4 regions of the Inquilinus sp. OTU3971 genome follow, and region 1 is predicted to be linked to each of the others. Evidence: riboswitches for the same ligand, from Rfam matches in the RefSeq annotation. Region 1 holds a riboswitch; each other region holds the start of a gene.
What was found. Region 1 has a riboswitch for cobalamin ahead of AAHM41_RS35345 (ABC transporter substrate-binding protein). Riboswitches for the same ligand answer to the same signal wherever they lie in the genome.

Region 1 (4,844 bases):
GCGATTCCCGATTATCAGACGCTCATGTTGCCGGTGCTGCGGCACGCCGCTCTGGGCGAGACCCGCGTGCCCGATCTCGAAGACCAGATTGCCGACGAATTCGGCCTGACCACGGAGGAGCGGGACCAGCTTCTGCCCAGCGGCCGGCAGAAGATCCTGCACAACCGGATTCACTGGGCGAAGTTCTATATGGGCAAAGCCGGGCTGATCGATTCGCCCCGCCGCGGCCGCTTCGTCGCCAGCGAGGCCGGGCGCGTTCTGCTCGCGCGCAACCCGGAGCGGATCGACGTCGAGCTGCTGTTGCAGTACCCGAGCTTCCAGGAATTCCGTCGCAGTGGCGCGGCGGCGGCCGGCGAAGCCGGAGAGCCTCCCGAGGCCGCTCTCTCCGCCACCGAGCCGACGGCCTCGACCACACCGGAAGAGCAGATCGAAGCCGCCCATCTCGCCCTGCAGGCGGCGCTGCGCGACGAGTTGCTGCAGCGCATCCTGCAGAACAGCCCGAGCTTCTTCGAACAGGTGATCGTCGATCTCCTGGTCGCCATGGGTTATGGCGGCTCGCATCGCAGCGCCGCCACCCGGTTGGGCCGCAGCGGCGACGGCGGGGTCGACGGCGAGATCAACGAGGATCGGCTGGGGCTCGACCGCATCTACATCCAGGCCAAGCGCTACGCCGATGTCACGGTCGGCCGGCCCGAAGTCCAGGCCTTCGTCGGCAGTCTCGTGGGGCGTGGCGCGACCAAGGGCGTCTTCGTCACGACCTCGAGCTTCAGCCAGCAGGCGAAGGACTTCGTCCAGCATCTCGCGCAGCGCGTGATCCTGATCGACGGCCAGCGCCTCGCCGACCTGATGATCGAATACAATGTCGGCGTCCGCACCAGCCGGGCGATCGAGTTCAAGCGGCTGGACGAGGACTTCTTCACCGGGGACGACTGACGCCGGCCACCCTACGGTCTGGCGAGACCTCGTGGCGCCTCGGCGGTGCCGGGGCCGCTGGCCGGGCACCATCTCGCCGCGGCATGTGTTCGAGCTGGACGACCGGCTCAAGGAGGGACGAGTTCAGGCAGGACGTCGGCGACCTCCCGATCGGCGAGGTTGTCGCCCGCTTCTGCCGAGGGTTGCGTGTCGAGCCGGACTGGAGCCTGTGGTAGGCCGAGCCCTGGGCGATCGAGGAGAGCGGGCACCCGCTGTCGCCCCTATGCCCGGCCCGAGACCCTGGATCCTCCAGCGAAGCCGAAGCGCCCTCGACCCCCAGTCGCGAAACCGACGCCGGATGAGCCGCCCGCAAGGCCGCCGCCCAGGCCGCCGAAGCTGGACAGCAACTGAGCGCCGGTGCTGGGGGCTGCCCAAGGAGATGAAACCGTCATTGCGAGCCCCGAAGGGGCGCGGCAATCCAGCGGCACCTCCGTCGGATCGCCCTGCTTGGGATATCCGCCTCGATTGACCAGCTCTCGGCACCGCTGATACACAGTCCGGCGACGGTTCCCGCATGGGATCAAAAGGGAACACGGTGGCGCCCCCCAATCGAGTGTGAGGGGGGCGGAATCCGTGGCTGCCCCCGCAACTGTCAGCGGATCGCCGAGCGTCCTCGTGGCCCCTCAAGGGCCATGCCACTGCCCGCGGCGCGGGTGGGAAGGCAGGCGCGAAGCCATGATCCGCGAGCCAGGAGACCTGCCGTCGCAGCGCAATCCGTTTCCCGGGCGGGGTGGCCCGGGCAGGAGGTTCTCGTGATGGCGTTCCGGTCCTTCCCTTCGCGTGCCCTGGCCCTGGCCGGGCTTCTCGTCCTGTCGCCGGCGGCGTGGGCCGACCCGACGCAGTATCCGCTGACGCTCCGCAACTGCGGCGTCGACGTCACCTTCGACCACGCCCCGCGACGCGCCGTGTCGATCGGGCAGAGCAGCACCGAGATCCTGCTGTCGCTCGGCCTGGCCGACCGCATCGTCGGCACGGCCGTCTGGTTCGGTCCGGTGCTGCCGGCCTATGAGGCGGCGAACGCCAGGATCCCGCGCCTGGCCGACAACGACCCCAGCTTCGAATCCGTGGTCGGGCAGGAGCCGGAGCTGGTGACGGCCCAGTTCGAATGGCATGTCGGGCCGCAGGGCTCGGTCGGCACCCGCGAGCAGTTCGCCGGCCTCGGCATCCCGACCTACATCTCGCCGGCCGATTGCGTCGAGAAGGACAATTCCGGCGGCGGCGACGGCGTGCGCAAGCAGCTGTTCAGCATGGACCTCGTCTATCAGGAGATCCGCGACCTGGCGCGGATCTTCGACGTCGCCGACCGGGGCGAGGCGCTGGTGGCCGAGCTGCAGCGGCGCGAGGCCGCGGCCATCGCCTCGGTGGCGGGTGCCCGGCTCGGCAATGTCCCGATGGTGTTCTGGTTCTCCAGCAAGGAGGTCGCGGGCGAGGCCTTCGTCGCCGGCAAGAACGGCGTGCCGGCCTACATCCTGCAGCAACTCGGCGCCCGCAACGTCATCACCACCGAGGAGGAGTGGCCGCTGGTGAGCTGGGAGCGCATCGCCGCCGCCAACCCCGCAATCATCGTGATGGCGGAGATGAGCCGCCGCCGCTACCCGGCCGACGACACCGCGGTGAAGCTGAATTTCCTCGCCACCGACCCGGTGGCCAGCCGGCTGGAGGCGGTCAGGGGCAAGCGCTTCGTGGTGATGGACGTGCAGGCGATGCAGCCTTCGATCCGCGCCGTCGACGGCATCGAGGCGGTGGCCAGCGGCATCAAGAGCTTCGGGCTCGGGGGGTGAGGCCGCTCCTCGGCGGCGGCTGGGGCGTCCGCGTCCTGCTGGCCGTGCTGTCCCTGGCGGTGCTGGTCGCGGCCATCGCCCTGGCCGTGTCGATCGGCGAGATGGCGATCCCCCTGGCCACCACCGTCCAGGCGCTGGCCAACCGGCTGTTCGGCGCCGGCTTCGCGCTCAGCCCGATCCAGGAAGGCGTAGTCTGGGACTACCGGCTCAGCCGCGCTTTGGTCGCGGCCTGCTGCGGCGCCGCGCTGGCCCTGTCCGGCGCGATCCTGCAGGCGCTGCTGCGCAACCCGCTGGCGGAGCCCTATGTCCTCGGCATCTCCGCCGGGGCGTCGACCGGCGCCGTCGCGGTGATGATCGCGGGATTCGGCGGCGGCGCCGTCTCGCTGTCCGGCGGCGCCTTCATCGGCGCCGTCCTCGCCTTCGTCCTGGTGTCGCTGCTGGCGGCCGGGGTTGGCGGCGGCGTCGACCGGGTCATCCTGGCCGGCGTCGCCGGATCGCAGCTGTTCAACGCCCTGACCTCGACCATCGTTACCACCTCGGCCAGTGCCGAGCAGGCGCGCGGCGTGATGTTCTGGCTGCTCGGCAGCCTCGGCGGGGTGCGCTGGCCGGATGTGCAGGTCGCGATGCCGGTCGCGGCGGCCGGCTTCGTCCTGTGCATCCTGCACGCCCGCGCGCTCGACGCCTTCACCTTCGGGGCGGACGCGGCGGCCTCGCTCGGCATCGCCGTCACTCGGGTGCGAGTGGTGCTGTTCGCGGCGACCGCGGCGATGACGGCGACCATGGTCAGCATCGTCGGGTCGGTCGGCTTCGTCGGCCTCGTCATCCCGCATGCCGCGCGCTTCCTGGTCGGGCCGGGCCACGCCCGGCTGCTGCCGGCCACGGCGATGATCGGTGCCATCTTCATGGTGCTGGCCGACATCGTCTCCCGCATCATCATCCCGCAGCAGATCCTGCCGATCGGCGTGGTCACCGCCCTGTTCGGCGCGCCGGCCTTCGCGGTGCTGCTGTACCGGGCGAGGCGGGAGGCATGACCATCGCGACGCATGACGTGCGCTGGGCCGCCGGCGGCCGGATGATCGTCGACGGCGTGACGCTGGAGGCGGCGCCGGGCCGGATGCTTGGCCTGCTGGGCCCGAACGGGGCCGGCAAATCCACCCTGCTGCGCCTGATCTGCCGGCTGCGGCGGGTGGAGAGCGGCGTGATCACCCTGGGCGGCGCCGACATCGCCGGCCTGGCCCGCGCCGCCATCGCCCGCCGCGTCGCCCTGGTCGAGCAGCAGGCGGCGACCGACATGCAGGTGACGGTGCTCGATGTGGTGCGGCTCGGCCGCACCCCGCATCGCGGCCCGCTGTCGCCCTGGGGCGACCGCGACGACGCGGCGGTGGAGGAGGCGCTGCGCCGGGTCGGGCTGGAGGGCAAGCGCGGCCAGTCCTGGCACACCTTGTCGGGCGGCGAGCGGCAGCGGGTGCAGATCGCCCGCGCCTTGGCCCAGACGCCGACCGAGCTGCTGCTGGACGAGCCGACCAACCATCTCGACGTGCAGCACCAGCTCGAGATCCTGGCGCTGGTCGGCCGGCTGCCGGCCACCAGCATCGTCGCCCTGCACGATCTCAACCTGGCCGCCATGTTCTGCGACGCCGTGGCGCTGCTGCGGGACGGGCGGGTGGTCTGCGCCGGCGCGCCGGAGGAGATCCTGACCCAGGCCCGGATCCGCGAGGTGTTCGGCGTGCGCGCCCATGTCGAACGGTCGCCGCATCACGGCCGGCCCCATATCCACTACCTGCCGGGGTAGCGGAAGCCGGCTTCGGGCTTGACATCCGGGCCGGAATGGCGTTTTTCACCGCTTCCATTCCTGGGAACGTGGGTCCGGCGCACGAGCCGGCGCCCCGCCTTGCCGTTGGCAGGGCCTACCGGGACAACATGAGAGAGGATCGAGCGCGTGAGCAAGCGCCTGAATTCGAAGCACAAGATCGACCGCCGCCTCGGCGTCAACCTCTGGGGCCGTCCGAAGAGCCCGCTGAACAACCGCGAATACGGCCCGGGCCAGCATGGCCAGCGGCGCAAGAAGCCGACCGATTTCGGCACGCAGCT
Region 2 (4,844 bases), on a different contig from region 1:
GCGCTTCCAGCGCATGCAGGATCGCCGCCCGGATCACCGACGCATGGGTCACCGCGATGCCGTGGCCGCCGTCGCCGGCCCGGGCGTCGAGCCAGGACGCGGCCCGGCCCAGCAGCGCCGACAGCGCCTCGCCGCCATGCGGTGTGGCCTCCGGATCGGCCAGCCAGGCGATGACGCCGTCCGGCTCCTCGGCCTGGATCTCCTCCAGCCGGCGCCCGGCCCAGCGCCCGGAATCGACGTCGCGCAGGGTCGGCTCCGCCACGGCATCGAGCCCGAGCGCCGCCGCCGTCTGCCGCGCCCGCAGCGCCGGGCTGGTCCAGGCCCGGTCGGCCCGCCGGATCATCGGCTTCAGCGTGGCCGCACGCGCCAAAGTGCGCTCCTCCAAAGGCTCGTCGGCGGGAAACGCCCCGGACCGGGTGGCGGCGGTGGCGCCGTGGCAGATCAGCGTCAGGCGGGTCGGCATCGGCGGGACCGTTCGGCGGCGGTGGTGCTCGCCGCCAGCAAAGCACAGCCCGAGGGCGATCGGCAGCAGATCGCTCGATCCCGCCCAAACCAACCGCAGCCGATCCTATGGGGTCACCGGCCGCGGCAGGGATACGACCACACGGCAATGCTCATTTCGGGTCCGGTATCACCAGCTCCGTTTCGTCGGTGTTGACGACGAAGACCGCAAGGAGTTTGGACGGCTCCGTCTCGCTGGCATTGGCGCTGACGCCGTGATGGTCGCCCGGCATCTCGGTGAAGTTCTCGCCGGCCTTGTAGATGCGCACCGGCCCCTGGTTGATCTGCATCTTGACGGCGCCTTCCAGCACGGTGGCATAGATCAGCGCCGATCTGGGATGGGTGTGCGCGGGCGAGTAGCCGCCCGGCCCGTATTCGACGAGAACGCCCTTGAGGCTCTTGCCGGGCACGTTCGGCAAGGCGTGCTCGTAGACCAGTGTTACCCTGGCGTTCTTGGAGCCCGAACCTTCGGCGAAGGCCGAGCTCGCGGGGATCGCGAGCAGAAGCGCTGCGAGAATGGTGTGTTTCATGGCGGGATGTCCTTGACGGGCGATGCCGGTGTCAGGCGGGGCGATGGTCGCGCAGCCACGCGTCGAGCGAGATGCGGCCGAGCCGTGCCTCGCCGAGCGGCACCAGCGAGGTCTCCTCGACCGTGCCGCCGAAATAGCGGGCCTGGGGATCTCTCACGACGGGACGGGTGTCGCCGACGGCATCGAGATAGCGGGCGATGATGCGGTCGAAGGGGGCCCGGTCGGGGCCGGCGATTTCGAAGGTGCCGTCCTGCGGCGCGGCGATCGCGGTCTCCGCCACGATGGCCGAGACATCGGCGGCGGCGATGGGCTGGAAGAGACCGCCCGGCAGGCGGATTACCCCGTCCACGACGCTCGACGCGGCGATGGCGCCGAGGAATTCCATGAACTGGGTGGCACGCACGATTGTGTAGGGCACACCAGACGCTTTGATCAGCCTCTCCTGCGCCACCTTGGCCTGGAAATAGCCATTGTCGGGCATCCGGTCGGTGCCGACGATGGAGAGCGCCACGTGATGGCGGATGCCGGCCGTGCGTTCGGCGGCGAGGAGGTTGCGGCCGGTGGTCTCGAAGAACGCGAGCACGGCCTGGGGTTCGAACGAAGGCGAATTGGCGACGTCGACGACCACCCCGGCGCCGTCGAGCGCTTCGGAAAGCCCCTCCCCGGTCAGGGTGTTGACGCCGGTGCTGGGGGAGGCGGCGAGGACATCGTGGCCCGATGCGCGCAGAAGATCGACGGCGCGCGAACCGATGAGCCCGCTGCCGCCGATGACGACGATCTTCATGGTTCACCTCTCGCGGACAGAATATCGAGCGCCGTCTCGGTCGAGGAGCATCCCCCTTCACCTCATGGCCGCGCCCGGAAACGAGATGGAGGATCGCGGATCGCAACCGCCTCCCACCATTGTGCCGACGGGTAGTCCGATACATCAAAGGATGGGCGATCCTCGACCTTGGCACAGGTCGGCCTCGGGGCCGCGAGGGCGGGCCGCGGCTTCGATTGACAGAAAGCAGGCCGCGACCCATGCTGCAGCCGGTTCGCCATGGATGCGGAAGCCGGTGCAAATCCGGCACGGTCGCGCCACTGTGACCGGGACGGCGTCGCCGACGCGGTTCCGGAAGTCAGACCCCGTCATGGCCCGGGTGCATATCAACGGGACGCGAATCCCAGGGGAGCGCTATCATGTCCGACATCACCGCCACGGCCCGTCCGATTTCCATTCCCGTCGGTCCGATTCCGGTCGGCGAGGTGCTGCCCTGGGCGGTGTTCGCCGGGCTGATCCTGCTGCTGGCGGTGTATTTCGTCGGCGCCGAGCAGGGCGCGACCGCGATCTTCTCCGGCAGCTATGTGCATGAATTCGTGCATGACGGCCGCCATCTGCTCGGCTTCCCCTGCCACTGAGGCCAACCGCCATGGTTGGGAGCCTTCTGCTGCGCGGCATGCTGGTCGGCGTGCTGGCGGGGCTGCTCGCCTTCGGCTTCGCCCGGATCTTCGGCGAACCCCAGGTGGACCGGGCCATCGCCCTCGAAGGGACGCTGGGCCATTCGCATGAGCATGGGGACGCCGCGGCTTCGGCCACCGCCGAGGCGGAGGAGCCCGAGCTGGTCAGCCGCGAGACCCAGGCCGGGCTGGGCCTGGCGACCGGTGCGGTCGTGTACGGCGCCGCCATCGGCGGGCTGTTCGCTCTGGTCTTCGCCTTCACCTATGGCCGGGTCGGCCGACTCGACGCCCGCGCCACCGCGGCGCTGCTGGCGCTCGCCGCCTTCATCGCGCTGGTGGTGGTGCCCGGGCTGAAATATCCAGGCAACCCGCCCGCGGTCGGCAACCCGGACACGATCGGCGAGCGCACGACGCTGTTCTTCATCATGCTGGCGATCTCGGTCGCGGCCCTGGTGCTGGCGGTCAACCTCGCCCTCGGCCTGGCCCGGCGCCATGGCGGCTGGGCGGCCGGCATGATCGCCGGGGCAGTCTATATCGCCATCATCGTCGTCGCCCAACTAGCCCTGCCGGTGGTGAACGAGGTGCCGGAGGGCTTCCCCGCCGACCTGCTGTGGCAGTTCCGGATCGCCTCGCTGGGCATGCATGCGGTGCTGTGGACCACCATCGGCCTGGGGTTCGGCGCCCTGGCCGAACGGTCCCTCGCCCGCCGCACCACCGGCGGGCGGTTCGCGCTGTCCCGCTGACCCTCTACGCCGGCAGCAGGTCGGCGAAGCGGCCCAGCCGCGCCGAGTCCTCGACCGGCACGGCCGGGCCGGTGCCCCAGTCGACGATCCGGCAGGGCACCCCGGCCGCCCGGGCGCAGGCCAGGTCGATGCCGGTGTCGCCGACATAGACCGTCTCGCCCGGCGCCACGCCCAGCGCCTCGAGCGTGTGCAGCAGCGGCCGCGGGTCCGGCTTCACATGCGGCGTGGTGTCGGCGCCGACGACCGCGGACAGATGCTGCAGCAGCCCGAGCCGGTCGAGCACCTGCTCGGCCAGCCGCTGCGGCTTGTTGGTGCAGATTCCGAGCCGGATGCCCGCGGCCTTCAACGCCGGCAGCGCCGTCGCCGCATCGGCATAGAGCCGGGACTCCGCCACCGGCCGGGCGGCGTAGTGGTCGAGATAGATCCGGGTGTCGCGGTCGACATCCTCTTCCGGCAGGCCCAGCGCGCGGTGCAGCTTGACCACGAGCATGCGCGCCCCCTCCCCCACCAGGGTCTCGATGAAGGCCACTTCCTGGGCCGGGGCGCCGCGGTCGGCCAGCATGCGGTTGACCGCATGGGCGATGTCCGGCGCGCTGTCCACCAGCGTGCCGTCGAGATCGAAGATGGCGGCCTTCATGCCGGGTCTGCCTGCTGTGGAATCCGCGCCGGCCTAGCCGGTGATGAAGCGGTAGCGGCCGGTGACCGGAAAGTCGAGCAGCCGATCCTCCAGCCGGGTCCCGCCGCCGATGTTGTGGACCACCAGCGGCGCCCCGCTGGTGCCGATCTTGGCCGTCGCGATGGCGATGTGCGGCAGATTGCCCGGCAGCATCTGGGTCACCAGGTCGCCCTCGGCGAAATCCTGCGGCGATTCGGCGGGCAGCGCCCGGCCGCGGCGGCGGAAGAAGGCCTGCAGGTTCGGCACCCGGCGGTGGTCGATGTTGGGATCCGGTCGCGACAGCCCCCAGGACCGGGGATAGCGGGAGAAGTTCTCCCGCATGTCCTCGTGCACCAGGCGCTGCAGGTCGATGCCGAAGGCGTCGCGATAGGCCCGGATCACCACATCGGTGCAGACGCCGCGGTCGCGGGGCACGTCGCCGCCGGGATAGGCCAGACGGGCATAGGCCGGGTCGTAAGTCACGGTCACGCCGATCTGGGCCTCGGCCGCCGCCGCCAGCCGCCGCGGCCAGTCCGGCGCTTCGGCCCGGGCGGTGCGGACGGCCAACATGCCGGCCATGCCGATCAGGATCTGCCGCCGACCGATCATCGCTCGCCCTCCCGACGCGTTCGCCGCAGCACAGCATCGGGAGATGGCGGGATCAGGGCACGCGGCTCGACAAATCCGCCTCTATCCGAACGGCCTCCCGGTGCCCTAATATCGTCGTACAATTTGCCTTTGGTGTGGGGCGCCGACGCAAAGTGCGGCGTTTGGAGGAAAGAAGACGATGGCCGGCCAAGACCGTTCGAGACCGCTGCGGTCCCAGCAGTGGTTCGACAACCCGGACGATCCGGGGATGACTGCGCTCTATATCGAGCGCTACCTGAACTTCGGCATCACGCGGGAGGAGCTCCAGTCCGGCAAGCCGATGATCGGCATTGCCCAGACCGGGTCGGACCTGTCGCCCTGCAACCG
Region 3 (4,844 bases), on a different contig from region 1:
CGCCTGCTTGCCCTGGCCGGGCGTGTCGCCGTCGGCATAGACCGCGTTCTGGCTGGCCTGAGCCAGGTCGGTCACCACCTTCCGTGCATCTGTGATGCTCGGCCCGGTGCCCCATTGCGCGACCTGGTCGACGCAGCCGCGCAGGATGGCGGCGACGCGCGGGTCGTTCATCACCTGGCCGCCCAGGATCGGCATGGTCCGGGTCGGGTCGGTCAGCTCGGCGATCTTCGCCGCCGCGGCCTTGGCGCCGTCCTGGCCGCCCTTGCCCCAGGCCGCCTCGATCTCACGGACCGGCCGGTCGAGGAACACCTCCTTGTGCGCCTCGCTGAAGCCGCGCTGCACCGCCGCCAGATACTGCTTCGTGTCGCCGCCGCCATAGGTCTTGTAGACGCCGGCGAGATGGGTCATCGACGCGACCAGGGCCTGCGGCGTCGGGTTGTCCTTGCCGGTCGCGTCGGCCTGGGCGATCAGCCGCTGCTTCACCAGGGCGGTGACGTCGTCGTATTTGCCGTCGGCGCCCAGCTGCTGCACCGCGGCAGCGCCCTCGGTGGTGCGGTCGTCGACGGTCCACTCGTTCTGCTTCTGCGTCTTGGCGGCCTGGATCGCCTCGCGGAACACCGGGTCGTCGGGCGCCCGGATCGCGATCGGCTTCACCAGCGCGTCGAAATCCGGCGCGCTCTGCTCGGTCGCGGCGTAGTCGATCTCCTGGCCGATCACCGCCGCCAGGTCGTCCTTGGCCTGCTGCCGCTCATAGGGCGACAGCTTGGCGTCCGACGCCTTGGCCAGCAGCTGCCGCTGCTGGCTCAGATAGTCGAGACGGGTCTCGTCGAGCACGGTGACAATGTCGTCCGCCTGCAGCGTGCGGTCGGCGTCGGGCGCCGCGGCCGGGCGGTTGCCGAAGGGCAGGGGGTCGAGCTTCGGCGTCGCCGGCAGCTGGGCGTGCAGCGCGTCGTTGTCGCAGGGCGGAAGGCCCGCCTTCTGGATGTAGATGCGGAACGGCCAGCCCTGCTCGACCGGGAACTCGGCGACGCCGAGCGGCTTGGCGCCGGGCTGGAACGGGGCGGGCAGCGCACCGGCGGCAGGATCGGCCTGGGCCGGGTCAGCCTGCGTCGGCGCCCTGACCGGCTGCACCGGCGGCTGCTGCCGGGCGCGATCGACCGAGAGGCCGAAGTTGAGACCGTTCGGGTGGTTCGTCCGCCACTGCGTGGACGGCGTGCGCGTCACCGGACCGAGCATCGCATTCCCCCTGTGCAAAATGCGGCCTGGATATGACTGTACTTCTTGCGTGCCCGGATCTCGCCTCCGGGATGACAATCCTGTGACAACCCCTGCCACGCCGAAAGGTTTCCAGTCCTCTCTGATTCCGCCCGGGCGGAGCATGGTGGCCGGAGGATGCGACCGCCGGCCTATGGAGATTTTCTCCTTCCTTGGAGAGACACTGTCCATCCCGACCGCCGGCCGGCGGGCCTATCTGTTGGAGAAGATCTGCCGAGGAGGCTGCGATGATGCTCTTCTCCCGGCGCCGGGACCGCCGGCGCCAGCCCGACGGCGCCGAGGCGCTGCTGGCCATGACCCCGCGCGAGCTGGCCGACCTGCCCTTCTGGGTCGAGCCGCCACAGCCGGATTGCGCCGACGGCGCGGGCCGGCCGGTCACAGCCCGAACCGTGCCTCGGCGTCTGCCAGCGTGAGGGTGAGGAGCGGCCGCTTGCCGGCCAGCAGGGCCAGTGGCCCGTCCGGCGGAAACTCCCAGCCAAGGCCGCCGAGGCGCGGCCGGCCGGTTGCGGCGGCGCGCGTGGTCCGGACACCGGTCCCATCCGGCTGCAGCATCCGGAGCGGGACCGGCAGCCGCAGGGGCAGGGCGCGTCCCGGCCGGTCGGTGAAGCCGGCGACCGGTCCCTGCGCGTCGGTCAGTTCTGTCCGCCCCGCCGCCATCTCGAACCGGCCCAGCCGCTTCGGGATCGCCCACAGCGCCCGGCCGCCGGCCAGCGACGCCGCGCTGTCGACCCAGGCGGCGGTGATCGCGAGCCCGATCCGCTGGCCCAGCCGCACCGGCACCGCCACCACCAGCTCGGCATAGGCCAGGTCGCCGCCCGGCTCCCATGTCGCCTGCACCGTCGCCAGCAGCGCACTCCGGCCCCAGCCCAGCGGCCGTGCCCCGTCCGGCAGCGGCCCCGGCAGGTCCGTCCGGGGCACCCGCCACAGCGCCGCCCGCACCGTGCCGCGCAACCGCCAGGGCGGGGAGGGGTAGAGGGCTTCGATCATGCTGGGGCAGAGTCCGAGATTTCAGGCGGCGAGTCCAAAACGCACTTGGATTGCGAAGTTTGCGGCGACCCCAACTAGGTATTGACGGAAACCAGCGGAAGGACGTCTATATCTAGACATCACGGGCAACCAAGGGAATCCGGTGCGCCGCTCGTCGGCAAGGCCGGAGCTGCCCCCGCAACTGTAAGCGGCGAGTCGGTTCGTCGTTCGGGCCACTGGCGGGCAACCGCTGGGAAGGTCGGACGATCCGATGGCGACCCGCGAGCCAGGAGACCGGTCCGTGATCGCGTAGTGCGTCCTCGGGCGGGGTGTCCCGACGGTGCGATGAGCGAAATGCGCCGGCCTGCCGGCGCGTCGTCGACTCCGCATCTTCGGCCCAAGCCCCAATACGATCATGGGGTTTGCCGATGTCAGCCATCCAGGAATCCGACCGCGTCCTCGCCGGCGCACCCGCCATCCCGGCCGCGCCGCGCGCATCGGCCGAGCCGGCCTATCAGGTGATCCGCCGCAACGGCGCCGTCACCGCCTTCGACGAATCCAAGATCTCGGTGGCGCTGACCAAGGCCTTCCTGGCGGTCGAGGGCGCCGGCGCCGCCGCTTCGCGCCGGGTGCACGACATCGTCGAGGGGCTGACCGTCCAGATCGTCGGCGCCCTGACCCGCCGGGCCGATCACGGCCGCACCTTCCACATCGAGGAGGTGCAGGACCAGGTCGAGCTGGCCCTGATGCGCGGCGAGCACCACAAGGTCGCCCGCGCCTATGTGCTGTATCGCGACGAGCGGTCGCGCGAGCGCGCCGCCGCCGCGGCCAAGGTCGAGGCGTCCCCGGTGGCGCCGGCGCTGCATGTCACCGCGGCCGACGGCAGCCGCGCGCCGCTCGACCAGGCGCGGCTGGTCCGGCTGGTCGAGGAGGCCTGCGCCGGCCTGGACGATGTCGCCGCCGGGCCTGTGCTGGCCGAGACCCGGCGCAACCTCTATGACGGCATCAGCGAGGCCGAACTGGCCCTGGCGCCGATCATGGCCGCCCGCACGCTGATCGAGACCGAGCCGAACTACAGCCAGGTCAGCGCCCGTCTGCTGCTCGACCTGCTGCGGCACGAGGCGCTGTCCTTCGTTTACGGCCGGCCGACCCGCGCCACCCATGCCGAGATGGCGCAGGGCTATGCCGAGTACTTCCCAGCCTATGTGAAGAAGGGCATCGCGGTCGACCTGCTGGACCCGGAGCTGGCGCGCTACGACCTGGCGAAGCTGTCCGCCGCGCTGAAGCCGGAGCGCGACCTGCAGTTCCAGTTCCTCGGGCTGCAGACGCTGTACGACCGCTATTTCCTGCAGACCGGGGGCATCCGCTTCGAGCTGCCGCAGGCCTTCTTCATGCGCGTCGCCATGGGGCTCGCCGCGCGCGAGATCGACCGCGAGGCGCGGGCGATCGAGTTCTACGACCTGATCTCCTCCTTCGACTTCATGTGCTCGACGCCGACGCTGTTCAACGCCGGCACGCCGCGGCCGCAGCTGTCCTCCTGCTTCCTGACCTCGGTGGCAGACGACCTGGACGGCATCTTCAAGGCGGTGAAGGACAACGCCCTGCTGTCGAAATACGCCGGCGGCCTGGGCAATTCCTGGACCCGGGTGCGCGGCCTGGGCGCCCATATCCGCGGCACCAACGGCCAGTCGCAGGGCGTCGTGCCGTTCCTGAAGGTCGCCAACGACACCGCCATCGCGGTGAACCAGGGCGGCAAGCGCAAGGGCGCGGTCTGCGCCTATCTCGAGACCTGGCACGTCGACATCGAGGAATTCCTCGACCTGCGCAAGAACACCGGCGACGACCGCCGCCGCACCCACGACATGAACACCGCCAACTGGGTGCCGGACCTGTTCCTGCAGCGGGTCGAGGCCGACGGCCCCTGGACCCTGTTCTCGCCGGACGAGGTGCCCGACCTGCACGATTTGTATGGCCCGGCCTTCAAGACCGCCTACGAGGCCTATGAGGCCAAGGCCGCGCGCGGCGAGATCCGCGTGCACAAGCAGGTCCGCGCGCTCGACCTGTGGCGCCGCATGCTGACCATGCTGTTCGAGACCGGCCACCCCTGGGTGACCTTCAAGGACCCCTGCAACATCCGCTCGCCGCAGGGCCATGTCGGCGTCGTGCACTCCTCGAATCTGTGCACCGAGATCACGCTGAACACCTCGGATGACGAGGTCGCGGTCTGCAACCTCGGCTCGGTCAACCTCGCCAACCACATCGGCGCCAATTCTAACGGAAGCCCTGGCCTGGACCGGGCACGGCTGGAGCGCACCATCCGCACGGCGATGCGGATGCTCGACAACGTCATCGACATCAACTTCTACACCATCCCCGAGGCGCGCCGCTCCAACCTGCGGCACCGCCCGGTCGGGCTCGGCATCATGGGCTTCCAGGACGCGCTGCAGGCGCTGCGCCTGCCGGTCGCGTCCGACGCCGCGGTGCGCTTCGCCGATGAGAGCATGGAGATCATCAGCTTCCACGCCATCTCCGCTTCGGTCGACCTGGCGGCCGAGCGCGGGCGCTACCCATCCTTCGACGGCTCGCTGTGGAGCCGCGGCATC
Region 4 (4,844 bases), on a different contig from region 1:
CTGCTCGATGCCATAGCGCCAGTAGCCGGCGCCGCCCAGCAGCCGCACCACCACCAGCTTCGCCCGGCTGACCACGTCGTCGACATAGGTGTCGACCGACAGGTGGTGGCCCAGCTGCAGCAGGTTGGCCAGGCGCAGCCGCGGGAACTCCTCGCCGAATCCGGACCGCGCCGCCGACAGGCAGGCGAGCTCGGTGTCCGCCGCGGTCAGGACGACGATGTCGCCCGGACTCTGGCCCAGATCGACCGCCTCCGACCCGTCGGCGATGCTGCCCGGCTTGGCGGCGAGAAGATGCATCAGGCCGCCAGCGCCGCGGTGATGGCGGCGCGGTCGAGGCCGCGCTCGCCGATCACCACCAGGGTGGTGCCGCGGACCTCGTCGGCGCGCCAGGCGCGGTCGTAATAGTGCTGGATGCGGCCGCCGACCGCCTGCACCACCAGCCGCATCGGCTTGCCAGCGACCGCGGCGAAGCCCTTCAGCCGCAGGATGTCATGCGCCTCGATCACCGGCTTCAGCTTGCGCGCCAGGGCATCCGGGTCGGCGACGGTGCCGAGATCGACATGGAAGCTCTCGAAATCATCGTGGTCGTGCTCCTCCTCCGCATCGTGATGCGAGGGGCGCGCCGCCAGGTCGTCCTCGGCCGCGGCGCCGAGGCCCAGCAGCACCCCGGCGTCGATGGCGCCGTGCCGGGCCTTGACCACCTTGACCCCCGGCCGCAGCTGGGCGGCGAGGCCGGTCGAGACGGCGGACAGCGACGAGTCGTCCAGCAGGTCGGTCTTGTTCAGGATCACCATGTCGGCGCAGGCCAGCTGGTCCTCAAACAGCTCCTCCAGCGGGCTGTCATGGTCCAGCGCCCCCGCTGAACCAACTGGGGCGGCCGCGCGCTGAGCCGCCAGGGCCTCCTCGTCCGGCACGAAGCGGCCCTCGGCCACGGCGGCGCCGTCGATCACGGTGATGACGCCGTCGACCGTCACCCGGGTGCGGATCTCCGGCCAGCCGAACGCCTTGACCAGGGGCTTCGGCAGGGCCAGGCCGCTGGTTTCGATCACGATGTGCTCCGGCGGCTCGGCGCGGGCCAGCAGCTTCTCGATCGTCGGGATGAAGTCGTCGGCCACGGTGCAGCAGATGCAGCCATTGGCCAGCTCCACCACATCCTCCTCGCGGCAGGTGGCGTCGCCGCAGCTGCGCAGCAGGTCACCGTCCACGCCGACATCGCCGAACTCGTTGATGATCAGCGCCAGCCGGCGGCCGTTCGCGGTCTGCAGCAGGTGGCGGATCAGCGTGGTCTTGCCGGCGCCGAGGAAGCCGGTGACGACGGTGGCCGGAATCTTTGCGGGCATTCGGGGTCCTCAGGCGGATTTCAGGGTCAGGGGAAGGCCGGCGGCGACGAAGACGACCGAGGGCACGACGGCGGCCACGGCCTGGTGCAGGCGCCCGGCATGGTCGCGGAAGGCGCGGGCCAGGGCGTTGTCGGGGACGATGCCGAGCCCTACCTCGTTCGACACCAGCACCACCGGGCCGGGCGGCGCCGCGAGCCAGCGCACCAGCCGGTCGGTCTCGGCGGCGATGTCGCGGTCGGCATGCATCAGGTTGGACAGCCAGAGCGTCAGGCAGTCGACCAGCACGGCACGGCCGGGACCGGCGGCCTGGCCCAGCGTCTCGACCAGGTCGAGCGGCGCCTCGACGGTGCGCCAGCGCGAGCCGCGCTGCGCCTGGTGGTGGGAGATGCGCTCCACCATCTCGGCATCCCAGGCCTCGGCGGTGGCGAGGTAGATGCAGTCGCCGGGCTGGCTCTCGACCAGCGCCTCGGCATGGCGGCTCTTGCCCGACCGGGCGCCGCCCAGCACCAGCGTCGCCGCCGGGAGCTCAGCCATGAATCGGTCGGTGCAACATGCCCTCGCCCTTCGCTCGGCCGGACAGGGCTTGGACGCCGGAGACGGTGCCCGAGAGGCGCCGCGCATCCCGCGCCACCGGTTCACCCCGCCCGGCGGTTCGCACGCATCGCCTCGCCGGCAGGTCTCCTGGCTCGCGGGTCATCGCCTGCCTCCGCCTTCCCGGCCATCGGCCAGTGGCTGTCGGAGGTGGGCTCGCCGCCTACAGTTGCGGGGGCAGCCGCGGATCAGGCCAAGGATCGGCCATCCCGCGTTCCCTTTTCACCCCTCGGGCGTCCGCCTTCGGGGAACCGGCTGCGCGATGGCGGCACAGTAGGCGGCGTATCGCGGGCGGTCAATCGATGCCGCGGCTCAGGCCGCGGCCAGGCGCCGGCCGACGGCTTCCAGGACCAGGCGGTGGGCCCGCTCGACGATGTCCTCCATCGACCGGGACTTCGCGAACATCGCCGCCGCCCGCAGCCGGACCTCATCCCGCGTCGGAAAGCTCGGGAGATGCGCCTTGGCCAGCAGGTCCACGGTCTTGTGCTGCGCGGTCGCCAAAGCGTCGCGGAGGTCGGCCAAGGTCGGCGCATGGGCATGGGCCAGCGCCTCGTGCAGCGCCGCCGCGATCCGCTCGGTCGGGAAGCTGGCCGCCAGCTCGGCCGCTGCGCGCTCGATGATCTTGGTGCCGAGCCGCTGCTCGTTGCGCAGCACGGCCTCGGGCGGAGTTTTGAGGTTCCAGACCACGCCGCACCAGGACAGGGCCTTCAGGATGTAGAAGGTCGGGTCGACCTCCCACCATCTGAAGCCCTGGCGCACGCTGCTCTGATAGGCATGGTGGTTGTTGTGCCAGCCCTCGCCCATGGTCATCAGGGCGAGCAGCCAGTTGTTGCGGGAATCGTCGCCGGTGACATAGCGCTTGCGGCCATGCACATGGGCCAGGGAGTTGATGCAGAAGGTGCCGTGATAGACCAGCACCGTGCTCCAGACGAAGCCGACAACCAGCCCGGGCCAGCCGCCGATCAGGAAGGTGATCGCGGCCAGGATGACGGCCGGGGTCAGCTCGTATTTGTGCAGCAGCATCAGCTCGGGGTAGCGCGCGAAATCGGCGATCTTGCTCAGATCCGTCGTACGGTGGCGGGTCGAGAAGATCCAGCCGAGATGGGCATAGACGAAGCCCCGGTGCCGGGGCGAATGCACGTCCTGCTCGGTGTCGGAATGAAGGTGGTGGTGCCGGTGCTTGGCGGCCCACCACAGCGTGCTCTTCTGCGCCGTGCTCTGCGACAGGAAGGCCAGGATGAACTGGAACACCCGGCCGGTGGAATAGGCGCGATGGGCGAAATAGCGGTGGTAGCCGGCCCCGATCGCGAAGATTCGCAGGAAATACAGGACCATGCAGATCGCCACGGACTGCCAGGTGACGCCGGTCCAGATCGCCGCGAAGGCGGCGAGGTGGAGCAGGACGAACGGACCCGCCTCCGGATACAGGATGTCCTCGTGCTCGTCCGTAGGCGCGACCGGGCCGGTCTGCGAGGTGGCCATGGGCTCCGTCATATATGCTCGTCTCTGGTGCATCGACCTCGACGAAAGGGCGCCGGGCGTCCCCTAGATAGGGATCGGCGCGGCGCCGTCAAGCGGACGTAGCGCCGCGCACCGTCCGCAGGCGCTGAGCGTAGACGTTGATCACCAGGGCCGCCAGCAGGATCAGGCCGCGGATCAGGATCTTCAGGAAGCTGTCGATATCGACATGGTCCAGGCCGTTGTTCAGCACGCCCAGGATCAGCACGCCAACGATGGTGTTGCCGATGCCGCCACGGCCGCCGAACAGGCTGGTGCCGCCCACCACCACCGCGGCGATGGCGTCGAGCAGGAAGGTGTCGAACTCGTTCTGCTGGGCGCTGCCGAAATAGGCCACGCCGAGCATGCCGGCGAGGCCCGAGCACACCGCCGAGATCACCATCACCGCGCCGATGACGACCCGGACATTGACGCCGGAGAACTCCGCCGCCTCGCGGTTGCCGCCGACCATGTAGACGTAGCGGCCGAAGCGCGTATAGGTCAGCACCAGATGGGCGATCAGCAGCGTGATCCCGGCCACGATCACGATCCAGGGAACGCCGCCGATCGACCCCGAGCCCAGGGTGACGAGGATCGGCGGCACGGCATAGGCGATCTGGCCGCGCACCAGCATGGCGCAGATGCCGGCGCCGATCTGCATCATCGCCAGCGTCATGATGAAGGACGGGATGCCGATCCGGGTCACGCCGAAGGCATTGATCAGGCCCAGCACGGCACAGCTCGCCAGCGCCACCAGGATCGCGGCCCAGCCCGGCAGCGGCACATTGGCGATGTTCACATAGGATTCCTGCACCGTCAGGAAGGCGACGACGATGCCGGCGGCGTTGGCGATGGCGGCGACCGACAGGTCGATCTCGGCACACAGGATGACGAAGGTCAGGCCGACGGCGATAATCGCCGTGACCGACACCTGGTTCAGGACGTTGCTGAAATTGTCGACCGTCAGGAAGGACGGGCTGGCGACGCCGAAGAACACCAGCAGGGCGATCAGCGTGATGAAGGGCGCGATGTTGCGCAGCTGGCTGCCCAGCATCGCGCCGAGCCTGGCGCCGGTGCTGCGGGTGGTCTGTGTGGTCTGCGCGCCCATCAGGTTTCCGCCCCTATAGCGATCCGAAATACAAAGTCGTCACGGCGAGCCCCGAAGGGGCGTGGCCATCAGCGGCACCGGCCCCTGGATGGCCACGGCGCTCCGCGCCTCGCCATGACGGGGAAAGGACCGAGGAGTCCATCTCAAAGGTCATTGGTATGACATGCAAAGAGATGCCCGACATTCCTGTCACGCCGCCTCGAGCAGGCGGTCCTTGCTGACCGTGCCGTCCGCGAATTCACGGGCGATCTGGCCCTTGCGCATCACCAGGATGCGGTCGGCCAGCGCCAGCACCGTCTCCGGCTCGG

Region 2: linked by a shared signal. The riboswitch ahead of AAHM41_RS26570 (CbtB domain-containing protein) and the one ahead of AAHM41_RS35345 (ABC transporter substrate-binding protein) in region 1 are both predicted to bind cobalamin.
Region 3: linked by a shared signal. The riboswitch ahead of AAHM41_RS10070 (ribonucleoside-diphosphate reductase subunit alpha) and the one ahead of AAHM41_RS35345 (ABC transporter substrate-binding protein) in region 1 are both predicted to bind cobalamin.
Region 4: linked by a shared signal. The riboswitch ahead of cobU (bifunctional adenosylcobinamide kinase/adenosylcobinamide-phosphate guanylyltransferase) and the one ahead of AAHM41_RS35345 (ABC transporter substrate-binding protein) in region 1 are both predicted to bind cobalamin.

Annotation. Positions count from the first base shown of each region.
Region 1 covers NZ_JASATH010000230.1:7,026-11,869, reverse strand. The annotation lists gene AAHM41_RS35350 (restriction endonuclease) at 1-933, shown strand, start outside; cobalamin riboswitch at 1,460-1,690, shown strand; gene AAHM41_RS35345 (ABC transporter substrate-binding protein) at 1,728-2,753, shown strand; gene AAHM41_RS35340 (FecCD family ABC transporter permease) at 2,750-3,784, shown strand; gene AAHM41_RS35335 (ABC transporter ATP-binding protein) at 3,781-4,545, shown strand; gene rpsD (30S ribosomal protein S4) at 4,693-4,844, shown strand, end outside.
Region 2 covers NZ_JASATH010000126.1:8,529-13,372, forward strand. The annotation lists gene AAHM41_RS26555 (histidine phosphatase family protein) at 1-556, opposite strand, end outside; gene AAHM41_RS26560 (cupin domain-containing protein) at 615-1,031, opposite strand; gene AAHM41_RS26565 (SDR family oxidoreductase) at 1,063-1,815, opposite strand; cobalamin riboswitch at 2,031-2,182, shown strand; gene AAHM41_RS26570 (CbtB domain-containing protein) at 2,214-2,432, shown strand; gene AAHM41_RS26575 (CbtA family protein) at 2,444-3,214, shown strand; gene gph (phosphoglycolate phosphatase) at 3,219-3,851, opposite strand; gene AAHM41_RS26585 (DUF1287 domain-containing protein) at 3,885-4,478, opposite strand; gene AAHM41_RS26590 (IlvD/Edd family dehydratase) at 4,657-4,844, shown strand, end outside.
Region 3 covers NZ_JASATH010000029.1:20,110-24,953, reverse strand. The annotation lists gene AAHM41_RS10085 (hypothetical protein) at 1-1,236, opposite strand, end outside; gene AAHM41_RS10080 (hypothetical protein) at 1,503-1,688, shown strand; gene AAHM41_RS10075 (acetoacetate decarboxylase family protein) at 1,651-2,262, opposite strand; cobalamin riboswitch at 2,369-2,558, shown strand; gene AAHM41_RS10070 (ribonucleoside-diphosphate reductase subunit alpha) at 2,670-4,844, shown strand, end outside.
Region 4 covers NZ_JASATH010000021.1:48,593-53,436, forward strand. The annotation lists gene cobN (cobaltochelatase subunit CobN) at 1-297, opposite strand, end outside; gene cobW (cobalamin biosynthesis protein CobW) at 297-1,340, opposite strand; gene cobU (bifunctional adenosylcobinamide kinase/adenosylcobinamide-phosphate guanylyltransferase) at 1,350-1,874, opposite strand; cobalamin riboswitch at 1,995-2,202, opposite strand; gene AAHM41_RS07930 (acyl-CoA desaturase) at 2,244-3,425, opposite strand; gene AAHM41_RS07935 (ABC transporter permease) at 3,502-4,536, opposite strand; gene AAHM41_RS07940 (sugar ABC transporter ATP-binding protein) at 4,726-4,844, opposite strand, start outside.